2 regions of the Bacillus nitratireducens genome follow, and region 2 is predicted to be linked to the other one. Evidence: riboswitches for the same ligand, from Rfam matches in the RefSeq annotation. Region 2 holds a riboswitch; the other holds the start of a gene.

Region 1 (9,022 bases), on a different contig from region 2:
TTATATCCACATGATGTGATTGATACCATTTCGGAATATAGGATGAAAAATGATTATGATCTTCTAAAATTCTGTTTAATCTCTCTTTCATATCATCTACTAAATGTGGCGTGCTTCGGTTTGTCCATACGATATCCGCTGGGAATGTCATTGCTGCATATAATGAATACAGTTTCCAAAAATGAAGTGAAGGTTCACCTCCGCAATAACCGTGAACTTGACCAACCGCAAATGGTTTGCTTATTCTTGTAGTAAAAATCGCTACGTTATAAAAATCGTGTATTGGATCGCCAAAATCATATCCACCAAAATCGATAACGATAAACTCCTTATTGTGAATCATACTATTTGCTGGGTGGTAATCATCGTGTAAAAATATGATAGGACGATTTTTCAATAAGTCTTTATGATCCTCTACAAAGGTTGATACTGGCTTCATATCGAGAAAGTCTACCTCAAATTCTGCTAATGCTTTCAAGTATCTCTCATACTTGTTCCACCGAAACGTTTCCCACGAATCAATGACATTCTCTTTTTCTATTGCATGAATTCTCTTTAAAACTTCTCCAGCTCTTTTCCCCGCAGCATACTGCTCTTTCACCGATAACTTACCTAAACTCTCTTCTCCATTTACACCGTTAATCCATTCAAATATTTGAACGCATTTATTTAATTCTTCAAGTCTTATGAAATGAATTAATTTTGGCGTCGGGATATGTAATGACTCCAACTGTTTCATATACGTATATTCTTCTTGTTTTCGTTAAAAATTAGCAGAATCACACACTTTGACAAAATACGTTTCTCGATTCTCTAATTCAACTTTATATTTCTCTTCATGTGAAAACCCTTTTGTAATAGATGTACATTTCACAATACGAGGACACTCTATTTTTCTCTCTATCTCTCTTAAAATTTCTTCCACAAAGTTCACCTCTATTCATATATGTACAAACTACCTAGCACTTCATGCTCTCGTTTATTTTCACCTTTAAACTCCACTGCAAATGGATATTCACCATGATGATTCAAACGTTCTAGTACTAGCCCTTCTCCAATTGGTTCACAAAACTGCACATGAATGTCACCAAACGATACACTTTGACATTCCGCATTCCATTCTTCATTTTTTACGACTGAGCTTGCAGTTAGCTCCATTACTTTTTTCCATTTCCGCACTGTTTCTCGAACGCTTTTCACCGCATAATGAATCGTTTCAATTTCTTGTACTTTGTTTTTATGTTCAGTGATTGTTCCTATGTTACGTAAATCGTTTCTTCTTTCTTCATCCGTTTCATTCCACTGTATAAAGAAAGGTAATTTCGGTCCACTTTCTTCCTGCTTTACAAATAACATTTTCCATTCTAAAAGACGGCCATCTTTTCTCACACGTTTCCCTTCGAATGGTCCAATCGTTTGTAAGCCATGTTTGCTTAAATTCACTGCTTGTTCTTCAATTTCATTTGTTCGAATTGCGATTTGTAGCATCCCTTCTCCATTTTGCAATTTAACAACCGTTTCCTGCACTAATGGATTTTCTGCTTCTTTCGCTTTTTCTTCATGCTGAACTGCTAAAAATTCTATATATGATAAATCAAAATAACATAAACTATTCCAAGTACCCCAGTTCGTATGCTCTCCGCCTAGTGCAGTATGAAATCCAAGCTCCTGCATTTGTTTTGCCGCTTCCTCTGGTGTACCATGCACTGCATGAACAAGATGGTCAAATGCTAACATATTCTTTCTCCCCTTTCTCTCCATCCTTTTATTGTATATTTTATTTTTCTTTCATTCAATTCAAAAACTTTAAAACCTAGTTGATTTATACGATTAATATGTATTATAATAAAACAAATTTAATTATTGCTGATTGGAAAAACCAAAGGCACTTTTCTCATACGGGAAAAGTGTCTTTTTCATTTATTATTACAGGGGGATTATTTATGCAGAAATTAATTGTCTTTGCTATTATCGGATTTTTCGCTCAATTGATCGATGGTGCACTTGGTATGGCGTACGGGGTAACGTCTACCTCACTATTATTAATGTTTGGTATCGCACCAGCCGTTGCATCGGCATCAGTTCATTTAGCTGAAGTTGTTACAACTGCCGCTTCTGGTGCATCTCACATCAAATTTGGAAACGTTGATAAATATACAGTTTCTAGGCTTACATTACCAGGAGCAATTGGCGCATTTATTGGGGCATGTTTTTTAAGCAATTTACCTGGTGATGTAATTAAACCGTACATTTCCATATTTTTATTTACTTTAGGGGTTTATATTTTATTACGATTCCTCATTCAAAAACAAATTGTTGCTTCAAATAAACGTATGTCTGCAAAACAACTTGTACCACTTGGCTTATTCGCTGGATTCGTCGATTCAACTGGTGGTGGTGGCTGGGGGCCGATTACGACACCTGTTCTTCTTGCAAGAGGAAATGAAGCTAGAAAAGTTATTGGATCTGTAGATACGAGTGAATTTCCTGTTTCACTCGCTGCAACGATTGGCTTTTTCATTTCACTTGGCTGGGAACAAGTAAGCTGGGTTTGGGTATTTTCTCTCATGCTCGGTGGTATCGTTGCGGCACCAATCGCTGCATGGCTAGTACGCATCGTTCCTTCTCATTTACTTGGCGTATTAGTTGGTGGCCTTATAATCTTTACAAACATTCGTACACTACTTACTACATTTAAAGTGGATCCAACTATTATTTCACTATCTTACGTTGCAGTTGGTCTTGTCGTTATTATTTCTATTTTCATTGCTGTTCGTAATCATTCCAATCGTTCTAACGAATCGACAGCTGGCTATCCGAAAGATCAAAAACAAATGCTACCATAATTAATAATAATACCGCCCGATTTACTTCGAGCGGTATCTTTTATTTATCTATTTTCCAATTGATCATCGTTTCAGTACTATTTACTCTTTTCATATGTAATTTCTCTAATACACGAATGGAGCTATAGTTATCAAGGAGTGTCTCTGCTGTAATCGTTTCCACTTCGCCTGTTTGAAAAGCCCATTTCATTAATTCACTAACTGCTTCTGTTGCATAACCTTTATTCCAATATTTCTCAATAAATCCGTAACCAATTTCTACCGTATGTTCCTCGTTTGGTTTCCCTTTAAATCCTATATCACCTAGAACTACGTCATCCTCTTCTCGAATAACATACCACGGTCCCCACGGTAATGAAGCCGCATCTCGTTTCACATTTTCTATATATCCTACCATATGCGGACCACTATTGTATCCTTGATTATCCGCAATTTGAATCCATTCTTCTGTACACGGTACTATATGTAATCTTTCCGTTTCTAATTTCATAATGATATCCCCTTTTCAATTAAACAATACCTCAATTTTATCAGAAATAAAAAGAATATTCATTCTATTTATCGGATTTATACTTATTATTTGAAACGAATTTAAGGAATAATCCCCTTCTGATAGTTATGTCGAATTATATTTTCTGAATTTTCTTTTAATTTTAAAGGGTTTTTCATTATTTTTTGCGAAACATTTGTATAACAATTTTTTCTTTGCTTATTGCTACATAATAGTAGGTTCGGGTGGAGTTATGCAAGCGTTTCCTATACAATAACCGATATTTTTTGACTTTTCCTAACAAAATTCCTTGCAATATATTCAGAAAGTCATTACAATTGCCATATATTAAATATCTTAGCAATATATAAATCCTCATCAATCCGATGAGGTAGAGGTTGCGACTTTTAAAAGTAAAATGGACGAGACACAGAGAATGTCACTGACTCCGTTTGAAAGGAAAAGTTGCCGAAGTTTATATTTCTTCTCTGGAAATATGAGCTGGGGCTGTCTCCGAAAGGAACAGAACTGTCACGTTTACAAAATTACCGTGTAAACGTGGGGTGCTATCTTAACGGAAGGGTATGATGGGGTGGTTATTTGTGAAACGTTCCGCCTAATTACTTTGGCGGTTTTTTGTATTTTTCTCCCCCGCTCCTTCCTAACCTACAAGAAAAGGAGTGTTGAACATGAATAGCGCAACAAATCAATCTACCTCTAAAACGCAAACTACACAAGGACAAGGTGAATTAAAACGCGGATTAAAATCTCGTCACCTTACGATGATTTCTCTCGGTGGTACAATCGGTACCGGATTATTTCTTGCCAGTGGTGGTGTTATCCATTCAGCTGGTCCTGGCGGTGCATTAGTCGCATATGCCGCAATTGGAATTATGGTTTATTTTTTAATGACAAGCTTAGCAGAACTCGCAGCTTACATGCCTGTTACTGGATCTTTTAGCACTTATGCAACAAAATTTGTTGATCCATCACTTGGTTTTGCACTTGGATGGAATTATTGGTATAACTGGGCGATTACGATCGCTGCTGAACTAGCGGCCGTAACATTAATTATGAAATTTTGGTTCCCAGATACCCCTTCTCTTATTTGGAGTGGACTTTGTTTAGCTATTATTTTTCTCTTAAACTATTTATCTGTTAAAGGTTTTGGTGAATCTGAATATTGGTTCGCACTTATTAAAGTCGTTACTATTATTATCTTTTTAATTGTCGGTTTTATGATGATTTTTGGAATTATGGGCGGTGAAGCTGTTGGTTTTAAAAACTTCACTGTTGCAGATGCACCATTTAATGGCGGCATCATGGCAATTATCGGTGTATTTATGGCAGCTGGTTTCTCATTCCAAGGAACTGAATTATTAGGAGTGGCTGCTGGTGAAACTGCTGATCCAGAACGCAATATACCGAAAGCAATTCGTTCTATCTTTTGGCGCATTATATTATTCTACATTTTAGCAATTCTTGTTATCGGTTTATTAATTCCTTATACGACTGATAGCCTTGCAGCAAGTGATGTTACAGTAAGTCCATTTACACTAGTATTTGAAAAAGCGGGCGTTGCCTTCGCTGCTTCTGTTATGAACGCTGTTATTTTAACTGCAGTTCTATCTGCTGGTAACTCTGGAATGTACGCATCAACTCGTATGCTTTGGGATTTAGCTCGTCAAGGAAAAGCACCAAAGTTCTTAGGCAAATTAGATAGCCGCGGTGTACCTGTTAACGCATTAATCGCAACATCAGTAGTTGGTAGCGTCGCTTTCATCGCTTCTTTATACGGTGACGGTGTTGTATACATTTGGTTATTAAATGCTTCTGGAATGTCAGGGTTTATTGCTTGGGTAGGAATTGCTATTAGTCATTACCGTTTCCGAAAAGCTTATGTTGCACAAGGAAAAGATTTAAAAGATTTACCGTATAGAGCAAAATGGTTCCCGTTCGGTCCAATCTTTGCATTTACACTTTGTGTTATCGTTATTTTAGGACAAAACTACGGCGCATTTATGGGAGCATCTATCGATTGGAACGGTGTACTCGTTTCTTATATCGGTTTACCACTCTTCTTAGTACTATGGTTAGGATATAAATTTACTAAGAAAACGAAAGTAATTCCACTTGATAAATGTGAACTAAAATAGAGTATAGCAAAACGAGCAAACAAATTTGTTTGCTCGTTTTTTTATTACAATCCCATTTACTTCCCTATTTCTTATCTTTTTGCAATAATAAAGTAAATACACTTAAAGGTTGGGATCACATGAACATTCGTATTACTGATGAAGCAAAAGTTGCTATACATAGATTAGAACGTGAAGACAAAAAGATTATTCGCATTAGAGGGACAATGACAAACTCTTGTAGCATTTTCGTTGATGTCGATTTAATTTGGGATACATATCATGCAGATGATGTTGTATATGAAGATGCGGAGCTTATCGTACAAATGGATTCATTTACGAAAGACTACACTGGTGATACCGTGAAACTTGATTATAAAACGACAGGTTTTAGTATTACGACTCCCAGTGAGACTTTGGTGTATGGATTGTCGATTAAAAAATAAACATTGTTTTTATCCGACCAATGGGGTGAAAAAATGGGCAAATATGTTCCACTAAAATTTTTATTCAACGAAGAATTAGCAGAAAAAATGGCTGATTCTATTTGTAAACACGATCCTAATTTCTCTAAAATAAACTTTGTATCTTCCGTAACATATAAAGTTGAAAATTTAGAGTTAAAGCAACGTATAGAAGCCATAGCAGATGAATTACACAATGCATTACAAAAAGATTTTAATGAAGCAATACATATATTACTGAAAACATTGGGACCAGAAAATACAACAGAAGTAGGCACATTTACAAACGGATATATGTACATGCCTATCGCAAAATACGTTGAAAAATATGGGCTTAACGATTTTGAATCCTCTTTCAACGCAATGTATGAAATAACAAAAAGGAATACTGCTGAATATGCCATTCGGCCTTTTCTTGAAAAATATCATGAAGACACACTAGACATATTACAACAGTGGATTCATGACGAAAACAGCCACATTAGGAGATTAGTTTCAGAAGGTACTAGACCTAGACTTCCTTGGGCTAAAAAAATTGGAGCTCTGAAAGGTGACTTTAGAAATAATTTAAAGCTACTTGAGCTATTAATGAATGACCCTTCTAAATATGTCCAAAAATCAGTAGCCAATCATATTAACGATATTACAAAAGAAGATAAAGAACTCGTTTTTCAATGGTTACAACAATTACGTGATAAACAGCTTCCTGTTAACCCTTGGATTATAAAACATGGGTTAAGAACGGTGATAAAAAATGGTACTTTACCAAAAGATTTTTCTTTTTAAGTATTTTAAACAAAACGCTTATGCTTCAAAAATGAAGTATAAGCGTTTTTTCTCTTTAAAACATTAGCCCTGCCTTAAAATATTTTGAAACATTTCTGGCTTACTTTGTTCAAAGCTCTCTATTAATTCTTTTCCAAATATCGTTATACTCTTCTCCCAAGGATGGCCTAAATACCCCCACTTATAGTCCTTTTGAATAAAGAAATTGTAATCTCCATTTGGAAAAATCGGGATTGTCCACTCATCAAATTCATTTCTTTCAAACTCTATGTGTGGATTCACCCAGTAACACTCATGTTGCCAATCAAGTACCATAATATATTCATTCGCTGCTGTATTTTCTTTAAAAACTAGTAATGCTTTTTCTTCCAAATCATCATATACATTTAAATCTATCGATTCTCCAAAGTAATGAGAAATATCATATGTAACAAAAGGACTTGGCACTTTAAATGATGGGAATATAGAAATACTTGGTGAAAACTCAAAATCACTATATACCCTATCCCATATTTGATCGCTCTCTTTGTCTGTAAACTTCATCCAATTTTTCATTAAACAACTGCCTTCCCTTATAATTTCAAAGGATTTTCACTTAATTATCCCGAATATACAAATAACCATTCTCACAAGGAGCGAATTTCTATGAATCTATTCGAACACGAAACGTAAAACCGCTTCACCTTAATAAGAGGTCCTCCCTTTTTTCTCATCATATCACTCACTTTAAAAAATAGGAGGACATAATTATGAAACGTGATCCATTATTTTTAACTTTTTTAGAAAGTGCTAATACAAATTTTAGTGGCTGGGATTTTTCTTTCATTTCAGAAACTGGCCGTATGAATAGCGAGCCTTTATCATGGTCGTACGGTAGCACAGCCTTCCAGCTTATGCAGCATGCAGAATCAATGCTAGATATGGGAACTGGCGGCGGAGAGTTTTTATCTATGTTACAACCGTTGCCGTCAACTATTTATGCGACTGAAGGCTACGCTCCGAATGTACCAATTGCACGAAAGAAATTAGAACCTTTAGGAGTTACAATCGTAGAAGTTACGGATGATACTGCTTTACCATTTCAAGATAGTCAGTTTGATTTAATTGTCAATCAACATGAATCCTTTTCTGCTTCTGAGGTGAAAAGAATTCTTTCCACCAATGGAACATTTCTTACTCAACAAGTTGGCGGTCTTGATTGTGCGGAGCTTAATGAGCAGTTTGGCACACCGCTAAATAGCGAATTTTCAAGTTGGTCACTCAAAATGGCATGTAATGAACTAAAGGAGAATGGATTTACTATTTTAGAAGCGAAGGAAGAATTCCCCCTTCAGCGTTTTTATGATGTCGGTGCTGTTGTCTATTACTTAAAAGCAATTCCGTGGCAAATTCCTGATTTTATAGTAGATTGCTATACCGAGGAATTGTATCGTATACATGAAATTATCTTACAAAAAGGATATTTCGATGTGAAGCAACACCGCTTTATTATTAAAGCAAATTATGTGGAGTAAAATTTGAATTAGCATTCCCTACAAAAAAGCCAAGTCCCAATAAAGGACTTGGCTTTTCCTTAGTATTTTAACGCTTCTTATCTTATTGAGAAATGAGATATTTTTCATATCGTTTTTTCGTATCATCTTCTGTCAAAAGTGTAGTTGTGTAATCAATAATATTCCGGTTATCATATGTGAATGTATGCTCTAAATTGTTTTCTTCTTTTAATACTCTCGGTAAATATCTTTGCAAATTGCTAACTACACCTCTATTATCACCATCTAATATCCAATCAATTGACTTCCATTCTAATATACCTTCATCTGTGCTTACTGGCGTATCAATATGTACTCCATCTGGTAAATCAGTTAGGAATACATACATTCCCTCACTACCCAAAGGTTCGTCTTTAACTTGAAACATAACATTCCCTTTATACGTTACACTTGGAAGCTCTATTCCCGTTTCCTCAAACGTTTCTCTAATAACTCCTTCGTATGGCGTTTCATACTCTTCTATTTTCCCTCCGACACCATTCCACATTCCCATTGTCGGCTTTTTGTTTCTATTTAATAGCAGTATATTATCTCCTTTTCTAATGAAGCAAATTGTGTACTTATACATACGATCATTTCATTTCCTTTCATTTACATCTTCTTTTGTAAGTAATTCATTTTCCACATGTGTTATTTTGCTTATTTTCACGTGAAAACAATCGCCTTATAATCCCTTACCACATAATATATAGTACAACTTTCATACGTAAACTCTTTACGTATGAAAGAATCCTTTTTAGAAAGGAGA
Region 2 (9,022 bases):
CATAAATATAAGTGTTGCAAATAACATCATTAATATGCAGCGGATTATATCTGTAAATAACATCAATTTCACCCGGTCAATTCGATCCACGACTAATCCAGCAAACGGTAACGCAAGAATATTAGGAAGCATGTACATTGCCATAGTCATTCCCATTACAACTGTTGAACCAGTTAATGAATATACAACGACTGGCAGAATAACCATCGTTACCGAACTACCTAAAGTCGAAAGTAATTGCCCAAGCCATAAAAACTTAAAGTGTGGTGACACTTTAACTGGCAATAACAATTTACCGACATAACCTAAATTCTTCTCTGTCGGTATTTCTCCTTGCATATCTCTCTCCTCCTTTCAAATCAAGTTAATATCTAGGGTTAAACACAGAAAATTCAAACTTCAATACTTTTAATTATATACGAAACTGTTAATCATCGGTAAAAATATAAAAAGAAAATCATAATGAATCAACAAATATTACGTGTTGAATACAAATAAAAAAGATGTTTTCATATATGAAAACACCTTTTTTATTTATAATTTTAAGTTCTTCTTCAATGTCCAATACTTTTCTTGAGCATTTTCAAATGAGAATTCTACCCAGCCATTTGGATCTTCACGATATACATTTACTTTTTTACCATTCTCTAATTTTCCAACTTCATTTTGTGTAACATTTGGTACACTCTTAATTGGATTGTTAAACGGGAATGGAACTTGATAGTAAGATCCTACTGATTGAACAGTAGCTTTCGCATCTTTCGCATAATCTTTATATGGAATTGCTTCACCTAATGCCTCTACATTTAATGTATTAGGGTTTTTCGGCAATCGGTTTACATTTTGATAATCTTTGTTATTGAAAGGCTTAATACGCTCCATAATATTGGCGATTTTGCCAGCCCATTCTTTGTCAGTTGAATACATTACATTCATCGCAGGTAATGTGTAACCGTTGAAATACTTAGCACCTTGTTCTAAGTAATTCTTTCTCACATAATCAGCATTGTATGAAATACTTAATCCATAAGATGGTAAGTATTTTGCATGTGCGAATGGGTCCCAATCATACGCTCGTAGTCCAAATAAATTATGTTTACGATATGCAATTTCTGATTTCCCGTATCCAGACTCTAAGATTGCATGTGCTGCTAAATATAAAGAGTTCACGCCATACTCGTTTTGCGCTTTAATAAAGTCTTGTCCAACTCCAACAAGCGGACTATCGGGATGATATCTTTTAATATAATTATCAATCTCTTGAGGTGTTACATTAGAAGGTAATGTTACATCTAAATCGATATATGATGCCATGGCATTATATAAAAATTGCGCATATTCTTCACGTGTTAAAACACTAGTTGGATTAAATGCACCTGCACCATTACCTGCAGCAACGCCGTTAGACTCTAATGCACTAATCGCATCATTTGCCCAATGATTTTTCGGAACATCATTAAATGTATGATTAGCTTTTACTTTTAGTTTAAAAGCTTTTTGTAAAATTACAGCCATTTCAGCACGAGTTAAAGATTCTTTCGGTCTAAATGTTCCTTTACCGTCACCTACGAAAATCCCCATATCTGTTAAAGCTAAAATTTCTTTTCGGAACATTGTTGTCCCTTCGCTAATATCAGAGTATGGATTTTTATACTCGCTTTTCGCTTCTGGTTTTAATGCACGATATATTAATGCGGCTACTTGCTCACGATTTACAATATCCCCAAATCCAAACTTACCATTATCATATCCTGCAATAATTTCTTTTGACGTTAAATTAGTAATTGCCTTATATGACCAATGACCTTTCGGAACGTCTGGAAATTCCTTTTCAGCTGCAAATGAAGTGGCTGGAGCCATCACTACTTGAAGTGCGACTGTCACTGCTAACACATTAGAAATAATTTTTTTCATATTTTTTAACACGTTATGTATATGCTTGTCCCGTGTTAACTTGCCTCCCTTTATAATAAAATTTTCCCTATTAAACTAACAAACTCTTAATTTAATTAGTCAACAGTAAAAGTATACGTGATAAAAATAAACTAATCTACCATTATTTTATTTATAATCAGCATAATACGATATATCTTTTTATTTCGATACAAAATTATATAAACACATATAAAAAGCCCATCTCTATATAGACGATGGGCTTAACAAACGATGTTTTTTATTTAGCTAAACGATACTTTGAAACATTGAAACCTTTCCACTCATAATAATCTAAAATACCAGCATAAACTGCCTCTGCAGCAATTTGTCTTCCTGATTCAGTAGCTAATTTGCCATTATCTATATTATTATCAATAAAGGCAAGCTCTGTTAAAACTGCTGGTACTGTATTTTTATTTACTACATAAAATGAATGATCATCTTTTATATCTCTATCTCTTGTATGTAGTGCCTCTACTACTCGCTTTTGAATTTTTTTCGCTAATACTTCGCTATCCTTTTCAATCTGTGTCTCTTCTCCACGCTTGGATTTTTTATAATAATATGTTTCCGTTCCATGACCATCATGATTTTCAGAAGAGTTTGCATGAATGCTTACAAATATATCTGCATTGTTCTCTTGACCAAATTTCACTCGATTCACAAGAGACTCATTCTTGTTACTTCCTGGATTTCCGTTCTCTTCACGTGTTAACAAAGCTTTTAAAGGTGTATTTTTTTCTAACAATTGCTGTAATCTTAAAGATATATCAAATACAATTTTACTTTCCTCTACACCTTGTCCTGGATTCCCTGGATCAAATCCTCCATGACCAGGATCAATAATAACTACCTTTTCTACTAAAGGGTTACCTATTTTAAGAGAATCTGCCTTTTTAATAAATTGAGCTGCCTCTGCTTTAGTTAGAATTTTTTCAGGCTCCCATTTATCACCAGTACCAACAGAAATCCCTAATTCAACTAGGATGTTAGCTTTTGCTTTACCCCAGCTTTTTTCTAAATCACTGAATTTAGTTGCTGGAGTACCATTTACTTTAGAATCTAATTTGTAAGCTTCTACAATAAGAGAGGCCATTGAAACCCGGTCAATTTTCCCAGTTGGATCAAATACGCCTGGGCCTTTCCCTTTAACAACACCAGCTTTTTCTACAGCTGCGATGTATGGGGTATACCATCCGTTTTGAGAGTCACCAAAAGATGGTTTAGCATCTTTATCGAATGGTAAGTTTAAGATTTTAGCCATCATTGTAGCTGCTTCTGCACGAGTAATCTCTTTTCCAGGCTCGAACATTCCTTTCTCGTTACCTGTAACTGCGCCTTTTTCTGCTAAGTAGTTAATAGAATCTTCTGCCCAGTGCCCTGCTTGGACATCTGGAAACGTTTTTATTTGTGCGAAACTACTAGGTGAATAAGATAATATACTAGCTGCGATTATTCCTGCTGCGATTATTCTATTTTTCATAGAATATATTCCCCTCTCAAGTACAATGTTTTTATATAACAGACTAATTATAGTTCTGAAAATTAGTAATAGTCAATTGTAATTTGTATAATTTTGTATTATTATTGTATTTTTTGTCATATATAACTATAGTTAAAAACTATAAGGTTTTATAAGAGGAGAGATTCGTATGAGCAACAATTGGAAAGATATAGAACACCGTATTTACACGATGTGTATGATCCAGCGAAATAATGAAGTTTTACTTATAAAACGCCCTGACCATCTAGGCTTCCCTGGTTACATCGCTCCTGGTGGTAAAGTAGATTTCCCAGAAAGTATCGTTCAAGCTGCTAAACGAGAAGTAAAAGAAGAAACTGGATTACTTGTTTCAAATTTAACTTTTAAGGGATTAGATGAATACGTAAATCCGAAAGAAAATGTTCGATATATGGTATTTAATTATTGGACAGATTCATTTGAAGGTGAACTCCTTTTGAATCCTCCTGAAGGCGAATTATTATGGGTACCAATCGATACAGCACTAAATCTTCCTATGCAAGATTGGTTTAAAGAAAGATTCCCATTATTTTTTGAAAAAAGTACGTTTGAAATTCAACGTGTTTGGGACCAAGACTTAGATAAACAAGTTGCTATGACAATTACCCATACATAAAAAAGCTTGGAATCTCTCCAAGCTTTTCTTACTTCTCTTCTATTTTCTTAATCTCATAATCAATTTCTAAAAACTTAACTCCGAATATCCACATTCGATGGTTAGCTGTTAATATTTGATCCTTGCCCTCTTTAATCATAAAAGTCTCTGCTAATGGTAAGCGTATTGTAAAGAAGCGAGTATGTAAGTATATCCCTTCATCTCCCTTACCATTTCTTCTCAGCTTACTAGTAATGATTAAATCATTACTCTTATTACATAATTTCAAAACTCCCGTCATATTCGAATATGGTAAAGGTAATCCAATATTCATATACGTCTCATTCTTATGTGTATGTTTTGAGTAAAGAGCTACAAAAATAGATTCTCCTGCTTCATTTTTTCTTAGCCAAGCCCTTACATTCTCTCTTCCATCCTTCTCATCTATTATCCCCATGATAGAACCATGCATCGTTTCCCACTTGCCGCCCATTCCTAAATGTATTTGTCCTACACGCTTACTCATTTTTGCATAACAAAATGCAACCGGGCGGAACCAACGAGTCCATTTAATATGCGATTGTAACTGATACTCTTTTGTATTTTCATAAAAACGAATAATACTTAAAGGAATCTTTATCGCGTCAAATGCCTCACTATGAAAATCATTCATTTTATCAACTAAACCTTTGTATTCCTTGCTATCTATTAAATTTCTGTTATGTAAAAATGCTTCACCAACTGTCGCGGTTCCTCTTAACCTGCTCATTGGTTTCCCATAATATTTATAATTCGGAGTACTCTTTTCAATCATCCAGCCAACAAATGCTGGTAACGCTACTCCAATTCCATTTACCACGCCGTGAATCCAGACCATTTGTGCAATTGTAATCGTCATTACATGTTTCAAATTCCCATATGAATATATAAGTGAAAACATAATTGTTACCATGAGTGTGCTAGAAGATATGATCAGGAGAATCTTTGCACTAATAGCATTAAATTTCGTGCGCCAAACATAAATCCCATAACTATAAATAGCGCATAAATATAGGAACACTGCAAAAAATTCAAATACCCTCGAGTACGTAATTCCTATTGCAACTGTCATAGGTGAAATGACGATGACAAACATAATAGCATCATATACTTTACTTCTCTTTTCTCTTTTCCTCCCAATTAAACCAGCTGATAACGGCAATAGAAATGCCGAATAATGAAAGTGTGCAGCTGTAAGCAAAACAATGTCGGAACTAAAGTGCATAATGGAAAGCTTTGCTACAGAAGCAAAAAACCAGAAACCACCTAAAAACAAATACATAAACGCACTATCGATAGCTGTCTCCTCTAACGGTTTCAATCCTCTTTCTAGCAATCTACTTATACCAAATAACGCAACAATTCCTGTATATACAAACCAAAGTAACGCAAATAAATAATGATTTGTTACGAAAGCTAGCATTGCACTGATTGCTGCGATTGGATATAAAAACGATACAAATTTATAAAATAATACATACGATCCATTTCTTTTTTTCTTGTCAATAATACAAAAAGACATCGGTATAAATAACAAAATAGATAACAATATAATTGCTTCAACAGGATTTACATTCGACCACTCGTATATTAGAAATATAATATAACAAGCAAGCCCAAATAGTATATTTTTCATCTCGTATATTTCCTTTCCACAAATGTCCCCTTATAGGAAAATAGTGAGCCAATTAACGGATTTCGTACTTGTACATGAATTCGAAAGCATTGTAGTGTTTCATCATAACTTTCTACAATTTTCGCCTCTCCGTATAAAAATCTAGGTAACGGTATTTTTCTTCCAAACATAAAAAACCATTGTTTCTTTGAAGAAATATGCATCCCGCCCTTTTCATCAATATAAAAATTCAATGTAGAAACGAGTAAATGTGGCTCACCAAAATAATCTACAATTTCATTATTCTCTTCATCCAGCTGCATAACAGCGTTAAAATATCTTTTCTTATTATGAAAATAAAAAGTACGATTCCACCGTACAAATTCTTTCCCCTGTTCATCTCGCTCAGCGGTATTATGTATCGTAAATGGCACCTTCTTTCCTCGCTCAGAGAAAAACATTCGAAACTTCGATGCAATTTTCAAAATTAATTTAACGAAAAAAGAGCCACCGTAAATTTCATCCATTTCCCCTTCTCCTGTAAAACTATTCTCTTCTGTAATCGCATATCGCTTCTGTAATTTTGGATGAAGATTTTTATAGGTATCTCCTAATAATCTCTCATAAATATTAACCATACATTTATCCCTTTCTCTTCCTCTTGCAATTTTTTGCGCTTGGCAAATTAGTGCAATTCATATAACCGACAATCGATAACCCTATTAAAAGAAGGTTTAATGTAATTGGATTAAATGGTTGCGTAAAACTAGCGATATTCGTCGATCCTGCCGCTAATGTTAAAACTATCAACAATATAATATGCAATATAAATAGTTTTCGCTTTTGAAGTGGCAATAGCCACATAACACCCCATATTATTTCTAAAAATCCAACTATTTTAAGTATAAAAATACTACTTTCATTCGATCCGATTAGTGCAGAAAGCATCTTTACTTCTTCTGAATGAGTAAACATCAATTTTGGTACAATCCCTTGATATAACCATACGAAGGCAAATAGAAAGCAAACGAGCCAATACGTCATTGTTCTTCTAATTAGCAACTTAGGATGAAGTCCCTTTTCTAACCATAATTTTAAAGCATCAAAACTCCATGCTGTCGCCCAACCTAATAAGGGTCGAAAAACATATGGATCTATCATATTTCCTATACGACCAAACCTTGTATCATAATCATATTGCGTCTCAAAATAAATATGTTCTTTACGCGGTGTATACTTCCAATAACCACGCCCCATTTGAATAAGTGATAATTTATTATCTGTCCAAAATTTTAAAGAAGAAATCCGTTCACCCGTTTCTTTTCTTATTTCTCCTATCGATTCCCCTTCACCAGCTATTTCAAGTCCAAATCCAATTTTAGTTTTATATAAAAACTTCTGCGGTTCTCCTTCTTTTTTCTCTAAATACGAAATTTCAGTAAAGCGAGCATCCCATTCTGTGTGTATATCTGGTTCCTGTGTATATCCCCATAATTTTTCCATTGTTGTGTTCATTTCTGCTGAAACATAAATAGGCTTTTTCCCCTTCATTCTTCCACCTCCTATGCACTATAAATTTAATGTACATGCTATGAATTTATTTTGCTACACTTTTCACAAACTACCCCCCAAAAAAGATGGAATTTTTAAAAAATATATAAAACACTTGATTCCCTGAAAAATTTAAATTATTATAAAACAAATGTTACCAACAACTTCATAAATCAAACACTCTCGCCTAAAACGTGAGATAGAGGTTGCAACGCTTATAAGTATTCTAAAGGAGACACAGAGATGTCTATGAATTTAGAAGAAAGGAAGTGTTGCCGAAATTGATAAATTTCTCTGCATTTATCGATTGGGGCTGTTTTCGAATAGAAACAGAACTGTCATATGTACAGACATGTACGTGTGAAGAGCTATCTACAAAAAAGAGATATCATTTTTTATGATATTCCTTTTTTGGCGGTTTTTTTATTAGCTCCGTTTTCTGTTTCCCTTTTCCTGTAACAGCACCATCCTCACTTATTTGAGATGGTGTTTTTTGTTTTTCTCTCTGGTAACTACAGGAATATTGGGATTTGTATATGTCCTAACCTATTCTTAAAAATGGACGAAAGAAGGAATTCGTAATGGAAACGATTGTACAAAAGTTTGGCGGTACTTCTGTTGGAAGCGTCGAACGCATTCAACATGTAGCAAATTTAATTATTGAAGAATATGAACGAGGACATAGCATTGTCTCTGTCGTTTCAGCAATGGGAAAAAGTACAGATGAACTTGTCGCACTTGCTAACGCTATTACTGAAAATCCAAGTAAACGTGAAATGGATATGCTCCTATCTACAGGAGAACAAGTAACCATTTCATTATTAACAATGGCACTACAAACAAAAGGTTATAACGCAATTTCATTAACAGGGTGGCAAGCTGGTATTACGACAGAATCTGTACATAGTAGTGCACGGATTACTGACATTCATACAGATCGAATTCAGTCTTATCTTACTGAAGGTACGATTGTTATTGTAGCTGGCTTCCAAGGAGTTAGTGAAAAGCATGAAATTACAACGCTTGGACGCGGTGGTTCTGATACGACTGCTGTTGCATTAGCAGCGGCATTAAAAGCAAAAAAATGTGATATTTATACGGATGTAACCGGCGTATATACGACTGATCCACGCGTTGTACAAGATGCTTATAAATTAGATGAAATTTCTTATGACGAAATGTTAGAGCTTGCCAATCTCGGTGCTGGCGTGTTACACCCACGCGCTGTTGAATTTGCTAAAAATCATAATGTAGTTTTAGAAGTACGATCAAGTATGGAACAAGAAAACGGAACAATTGTAAGGGGAGAATGTAACATGGAACAACAATCAATCGTTAAAGGTATTGCATTTGAGGATAATATTACACGCGTCACAATTAAAGGATTAGAACAAGGTGCACTTTCAACAGTTTTCTCTACATTAGCAGCGGCACATATTAATGTAGATATTATTATTCAAAGTATTACAAATGAAGGAACTGTTCACCTCTCTTTCTCAATCCATTCTAATGATTTAAGAGAAACATTAGAAGTATTGGAACAAAATCAAGAAGCACTTCACTATGAATCTGTAGAATATGAAAACCATTTAGCAAAAGTATCAATTGTAGGATCAGGTATGGTATCTAACCCAGGTGTCGCTGCGAATATGTTTACTACTTTAAAAGAAGGCGGTATTCATATTAAAATGGTAAGTACATCGGAAATTAAAGTATCAGTTGTAATTGACCGTATTCACTTAGTAGATGGTGTTGAAGCACTACA

The links. Region 2 has a riboswitch for lysine ahead of Q3V31_RS02410 (aspartate kinase). Riboswitches for the same ligand answer to the same signal wherever they lie in the genome.
Region 1: it holds a riboswitch for lysine, as region 2 does, so the genes downstream of both, Q3V31_RS15750 (amino acid permease) here and Q3V31_RS02410 (aspartate kinase) in region 2, are expected to answer to the same signal.

Annotation. Positions count from the first base shown of each region.
Region 1 covers NZ_JAUMJO010000004.1:39,210-48,231, reverse strand. The annotation lists partial or broken gene Q3V31_RS15770 (aminoglycoside phosphotransferase family protein) at 1-925, opposite strand, end outside; gene Q3V31_RS15765 (VOC family protein) at 937-1,737, opposite strand; gene Q3V31_RS15760 (sulfite exporter TauE/SafE family protein) at 1,836-2,846, shown strand; gene Q3V31_RS15755 (GNAT family N-acetyltransferase) at 2,887-3,336, opposite strand; lysine riboswitch at 3,721-3,913, shown strand; gene Q3V31_RS15750 (amino acid permease) at 4,026-5,492, shown strand; gene Q3V31_RS15745 (iron-sulfur cluster biosynthesis family protein) at 5,612-5,917, shown strand; gene Q3V31_RS15740 (DNA alkylation repair protein) at 5,951-6,721, shown strand; gene Q3V31_RS15735 (DUF2716 domain-containing protein) at 6,785-7,276, opposite strand; gene Q3V31_RS15730 (class I SAM-dependent methyltransferase) at 7,471-8,235, shown strand; gene Q3V31_RS15725 (NUDIX hydrolase) at 8,318-8,842, opposite strand.
Region 2 covers NZ_JAUMJO010000001.1:452,368-461,389, forward strand. The annotation lists gene Q3V31_RS02375 (MFS transporter) at 1-339, opposite strand, end outside; gene Q3V31_RS02380 (S-layer homology domain-containing protein) at 535-1,914, opposite strand; gene Q3V31_RS02385 (N-acetylmuramoyl-L-alanine amidase) at 2,174-3,418, opposite strand; gene Q3V31_RS02390 (8-oxo-dGTP diphosphatase) at 3,588-4,073, shown strand; gene Q3V31_RS02395 (YndJ family protein) at 4,102-5,727, opposite strand; gene Q3V31_RS02400 (DUF4166 domain-containing protein) at 5,724-6,344, opposite strand; gene Q3V31_RS02405 (DoxX-like family protein) at 6,349-7,257, opposite strand; lysine riboswitch at 7,450-7,636, shown strand; gene Q3V31_RS02410 (aspartate kinase) at 7,839-9,022, shown strand, end outside.